DNA from 2 places in the Lentilactobacillus buchneri genome. Region 1 is predicted to be linked to the other one. Evidence: predicted binding sites of a transcription regulator. Region 1 holds the regulator's gene; the other holds the start of a gene.
The links. Region 1 encodes Rex, which represses fermentation and respiration genes when NADH is low (regulators of the CRP and FNR family bind a similar motif). Its sites were predicted from a motif close to TTGTGAANTANTTCACAA; they were not measured.
Positions count from the first base shown of each region.

Region 2: a site for Rex is predicted at 1,677-1,694, ahead of KE627_RS06845 (glycerol dehydrogenase). Genes of this name have one in related genera too.

Region 1 covers NZ_CP073066.1:212,704-215,883, forward strand. The annotation lists gene groL (chaperonin GroEL) at 1-564, opposite strand, end outside; gene groES (co-chaperone GroES) at 658-942, opposite strand; gene KE627_RS01125 (redox-sensing transcriptional repressor Rex) at 1,169-1,801, opposite strand; gene KE627_RS01130 (ABC-F family ATP-binding cassette domain-containing protein) at 1,989-3,180, shown strand, end outside.
Region 2 covers NZ_CP073066.1:1,429,817-1,432,996, reverse strand. The annotation lists gene KE627_RS06855 (NCS2 family permease) at 1-907, shown strand, start outside; gene KE627_RS06850 (QueT transporter family protein) at 1,071-1,589, shown strand; gene KE627_RS06845 (glycerol dehydrogenase) at 1,717-2,817, shown strand; gene KE627_RS06840 (NADP-dependent oxidoreductase) at 2,937-3,180, opposite strand, start outside.

The DNA of each region.
Region 1 (3,180 bases):
AACGACGTCCAAGCTGGTATCAACACCACGTGACTCTTCAATGGTAATAACACCATCATGACCAACTTTTTCCATTGCATCGGCAATCAATTTACCAACTTCGGTGTTGGCAGATGAAATTGAAGCAATTTGAGCAATATCATCTTTGGTCTTAACATCATGCGACATTTTGTGAAGGGCATCAACAGCGGCTTTAGTAGCCTTTTCAATACCACGACGAATTCCAACTGGGTTGGCACCGGCAGTGACGTTCTTCATACCTTCATTGACAATTGCTTGAGTTAAAACTGTGGCAGTGGTTGTTCCGTCACCAGCAACGTCATTGGTCTTTGAAGCAACTTCAGAAACCAATTTGGCACCCATGTTTTCAAAATGATCCGGTAATTCAATTGATTTGGCGATGGTAACACCATCATTGGTAATTGTCGGTGTACCGGCACTTTGTTCCAAAACAACGTTGCGGCCTTTAGGTCCAATCGTTGCCTTAACCGTATCTGCTAATTTATCAACACCCTTGAGCATTGCGCTACGGGCATCTTCAGAAAACTTTACTTGTTTAGCCATTTCAAATTTCACCTCAAAAAAATATTTTTGATTATTGATTCATTGAATGATTCAAATGATTCACTTATTAGCAATTATCTTGTTAAAATATAATTATTCGACAATTGCGACGATGTCTTTTTCATGAAGAACGAGATAAGTTTGATCGTTATCCTCAATCTCGGTTCCGGCGTACTTATCAAACATAACCTTGTCGCCCTTTTTTACAACAGGTGCAACCTTGGTACCATTATCAAGTACACGGCCATCACCCACGGCAACAACTGTACCGGCTTGCGGCTTCTTTTTTGCATTGTCAGCAAGAACGATACCGCCAACCGACTTTTCTTCTTCTTTTTCAGTTTCGATAATTACGCGATCTCCTAATGGTTTTAACACGTTAGTCCCTCCGTTTGCAACAATTTTTAGCAACATTAGCACTCACATGATAAAAGTGCTAATCACTGTGTATAATATATTATTTTTTCAGACCAATTGCAAGGATTTCTGCGCATTTCTTGGTGAATTTATCTGCAGATTGCCTTGCCGACGGTAAATGAGCGCATAAGAAAAGACCGGCGTTTTCAGGATCACCGGTCTTTTCTTCATTAATTTGTTCGATATTTTACTTGCCAAAGTTTTCGATGAAATAAATCAAAGTTTGCAATTCATTAGTTAAGTCAACATTTTGAACCAGGACATCTTCAGGAACCTGAAGCCGAATTGGCGTAAAGTTCAAGACACCCTTTACCCCGCCGGCGACAGCATCGTCCGCGATGGACTGAGCGACTTTTGAGGGCACGGTCAAAATGATGACTTTGATCTGTTGATCATGCAGTTGATGTGAAAGTTCCTCAATCGGGTAGACAGGAACACCGTCTTCAATTGTGTTCACAATCTTGTCGTCGGTATCAAAAGCAGCAGAGATTCGAACGTTGCCGTCTTTGTGAAAATTAAAGTTCAAGAGCGCATGGCCCAAATTGCCGACTCCGATCAAAGCCACGTTGGTCAGATGCTCTTGATTCAAGATCGTTTTGAAAAACGAAAGCAGGTTATCAACATCGTATCCATAACCCCGCTTGCCCAAAGCACCAAAATAGGAAAAGTCACGACGAATGGTTGCTGAATCCACCTGCACCGCCTCGGCCAATTCCGTTGATGAAATTCGTTGCTTTCCTGTATCGTGTAAAATATTTAAGTATCGGTAATATATCGGCAATCGTTTAGCGGTTGCGCGTGGAATATTTTCAGCTGTCAAGAAAATTTCCTCCTATTTGTCATTTTAGTTAAAAGAACTTTGTGAATTCCTATTTACATCTCATTCTACCATAAGATGACATCTTGTGAAATATATTTCAAATATTACTTACAAATAATTCCTGAAATCGTGTAAATTATGATAAAATTGATTGTTGGTAGTTACAAAATGAAAGGTGGCCAAACACTTGATAATCTTACAAGCACAAGATCTAACCAAACGATTCAATGGCGAAACTATTTTCTCAAAAGTTAATTTGGCCATTCAAGAAAAAAGCCGTGTCGCACTGGTTGGCCGTAACGGTGCCGGCAAGTCGACACTGGTTAAAATGATCATCGGCGAACAATCTGTCGACGGCGGCCAAATCAGCACTAAAAAGAATCTGTCGATTGGCTATTTGGCCCAGGATACCGGACTCAATTCAGACAAAAGCATTTATGCTGAAATGGCATCGGTCTTTGCCAGTCTAAAAGAGCAGGAAGCAAAGCTTCACGCTCTGGAAAAACAAATGGGTTCTTTGGGCGTTGACGCCAACACCGAAGAATATGAAACGATTTCCTCACAATATGACAATATCCGTGCCGACTTTGAACAGCACAATGGTTATGGGTACGACGCTGAAATTCGTGGTGTTCTCCACGGATTTGGATTCGGGGAAGCTGACTACGATCGGCCAATTAATGAATTGTCAGGCGGCCAGAAGACTCAACTTGCCTTGGCCAAATTGTTACTGGAAAAGCCCGAATTATTAATATTAGATGAACCAACCAACCATTTGGATGTGGAAACGATCACTTGGCTGGAAGGTTATATTCAAAACTATAGTGGTGCCCTTCTGATCATTTCACATGACCGTTACTTCCTAGACAGAATTGTCACTGAGGTTTACGAGATGTCACAAGGTACCCTCCACCACTTCACTGGTAATTACACGGACTACACCAAGAAAAAAGACCAGTTGATTGAACAAGAATGGAAAGAATATGACAAGCAGCAGGCTAAGATTCAAAAACTGCAGACCTTCGTTGACAAAAATATCGTTCGAGCATCGACCACCAAACAGGCGCAGGCCCGCCGAAAACAACTCGAAAAAATGGATAAGCTGCAAAAACCGACGGCTGATTCAAAAACTGCCCGCTTCTCATTTTCACCAAAATCCAAAAGCGGCAATAACGTCCTGAATGTTACCAACGCAGCGGTTGGCTACAGCACGGTTCTTTGTGAGCCGGTTAATCTGGACGTTAAACGTCACCAAGCGATCGCAATTGTTGGTCCAAACGGTGTCGGCAAATCGACGCTCTTAAAAAGCATCTTGGGCATCATTCCATTTTTAAAGGGCAAGGCGCAGTTTGGTACTGGCGTCGATACCGGTTACTACG
Region 2 (3,180 bases), 1.2 Mb from region 1:
AGCTGCCATCGGTGGTGGGATTGGTTTATTCATTGCCTTTATCGGGCTGAGCGACGGTGGCTTGGTCACTGCCAACAAAGACACCTTGGTGAGCCTAGGATCGTTACACGTCGGGACAACTTGGCTGACGATCTTCGGTCTGTTAATCACCGTCGTTTTGATGAGCATGCGGATTCCAGGTGCCATCTTCATCGGAATGGTATTAAATGCCATTCTTGGAATGGTGACCGGGTTGATTCCATTACCACATCAATGGGTTTCTTCGATTCCCAGCTTAAAACCAACTTTTGGTGTTGCCTTGTCACACATTGGTGATATCAACTCGGTTCAGTTAGTCGTGGTCGTCTTAACGTTCCTGCTGGTAACCTTCTTTGATACCGCCGGTACGTTGGTTGGCTTGGCTGAACAAGCCGGATTTATCAAGAATAACAAAATTCCTCGAATCGGTCACGCATTAATTGCTGATTCTTCAACCATGTTAGTTGGATCTGTTCTGGGAACTTCCCCAATGGGCGCATTCGTTGAATCTTCAGCCGGAATCGCCGTTGGTGGTCGAACTGGATTTACTGCCGTCATCGTGGGAATTCTGTTCATTTTAGGTACTTTCTTCTCACCATTATTGACCGTTATCACCAGCCAAGTAACGGCACCAGCCTTGATTATCGTTGGTATTTTGATGGCTCAAGCACTGAAGAGTGTTCACTGGGAACAATTTGAAATTGCCGCCCCAGCATTCATCACACTTGTCGGCATGCCATTAACCTACAGTATCGCCGATGGGATTGCCCTTGGATTTATTACCTACCCAATCACGATGATCGCCGCTCGTCGTGGCAAAGAAGTCAGCGCCATGATGTATGGATTGGCAGTTGTGTTTGTGATCTTCCTTTGGATACTCAACAATTAGAGCGCGACAAGGTCTGAAAGAAACACTTAAAGAATCTGACAAACATATTCTCTTGCGCCAAATTCAACTCTTCGGGCCAAACCCATTTTGACCTCACACCCCAAAAGCGGTAAGGTATAAAGGTTGTTTAACAACTGAATATTTAACAAGGAAGGAATTTGTTATGAATTCTAAGACTAATTTGTTTGGCATCAGCAACGTTCGTGACCTCACGAAAGCCGCTGTTGTATCTGCACTCTACATCGTGATCACGATGGTCTTTGCAGCCTTGAGTTTTGGCCCAATTCAATTCCGCTTTTCAGAAGGTTTGAATAACCTTGCTGTCTTCAATAAGCGTTACGTTGTGGCGATCACGCTGGGATGCTTCATTTCGAATATGATGTCGTCACTCGGACCACTGGATATGGTTGTCGGAACTGGTGAAACGCTGATTGCGCTGTTGACCATCAACATCGTCACCCGGTTCATCAAGTCACTGCCATTGAAGCTGGTTGCATCCGTTTTGATCGGAACCTTTTACATGTTCATCGTGGCTGCAGAAATTGCTTATCTCGGAAACACCGCCTTTTGGCCGACCTTCTGGGGTGCATATCTGACCACTGCCATCGGTGAGTTTGTGACTATGACGATTGGTGCTGTGTTGGTTTACATCATCAGTTTGAGATATGATTTGAATAAGTAAATATGAAAACCGCAATCAGAAATTCTGGTTGCGGTTTTTTAGATAACCGAATCGTTTACCTCCTGTCCAAAATATCTTAAAATATAGTTGTGAATATAATCACAATTTTTATTTAGGAGGTTCCATCATGACAGAATTATTTGCAAGTCCCAACACCTATATCCAAGGTCCCGGCGAGCTGTTCAAGAGCGCCGGATATATTGAAAAGTATGGCAAAAAAGTTCTCTTGCTGTCTGATCCGACAGTGTTAAAAATTGTTGGTAACGACTTTAACGATTATCTTCAAAATAATGGCTTCGACGTCACCCTTGCCCAGTTCGAGGGTGAGGCTTCCGAATCCGAAATTAATCGGGTGACTGAGATTGGTAAATCCAACCAAGACCAGATCATCATTGGTTTAGGCGGTGGGAAGACTGCCGACTCAGCCAAGGCAATTGCCGACAACCTCGACATTGCTGCGATGATCGCCCCAACCATCGCGTCAACAGATGCCCCCTGCTCACGATTGTCAGTTATCTATACCGATGATGGGGCGTTCGACCATTACCGCTTTTACAAGAAGAATCCCGAAATTGTCCTCCTCGACACCAAGGTCATCGCTGGCGGTCCGGTTCACCTACTGATTTCCGGAATCGCCGATGCGTTGGCCACAAACGTTGAAGCCACCGACGTTCGTGCTGCCAATGCCGATAACATGTTGGGCGCCAAGCAAACCATCGTTGCCGGCGCGATTGGCCAAGCCTGTGAGGATAATTTGTTTGAATACGCCGACCTAGCGATTGCCGCTAACAAGGCCCACGTCGCCACGCCAGCTTTGGACCACATCGTTGAGGCCAACACCCTTCTCAGTGGTTTGGGCTTCGAAAGCGGCGGCCTGGCAGCTGCTCACGCCATTCACAACGGCTTCACCGCTTTGACCGGCGACATCCATCACCTCACCCATGGTGAGAAGGTGGCATATGGCACATTGGTCGAATTGATTTTAGACGGCAGTGATCACGCCCGGTTCGAGAAATTCCTGAAATTTGACCTCAAACTTGGCTTGCCGACCACTCTGGCCAATTTGCATTTAGAGTCGGCTTCAGATGAGGACCTGATGAAGGTAGCTACCCAAGCTTGCGATGAGAACGACACGATGAAATGCATGCCAACCGACATTACGCCGGAAGACGTCTTCGCGGCCATCAAGGCAGTCGACGAGTATAGTAAAGACTTTCAGAATCAATAACCAGTTGGTTCAACCCGATTTTTGAACTTATAATGTACGCAAAGACAGCGGCTATCCCATTCTCGGAATAGCCGCTGTCTTTGTTTAAATGGCCCAGATGAGCCAATATTAAGATCGATTTATTTTGTCTCAGTCGTCACAATAATGCGGCCGTCATGCTTTTTGCTCAATAACTCGTGTCCTTGGATGACACCGGCGACGGTAAATGGCAGTTCATAACCAATTCGAATTGAGAGCTTCTTCTCTGCCATCAATTTCAACAGTGCGGTCAAAGCTTCGGCATCCGAAATTGCCTTTGTCGGCATAATCGGCTTGAACTGGAACTGCTTATTGGATAACGGCTCATCCCCGCCAACCGTTGTG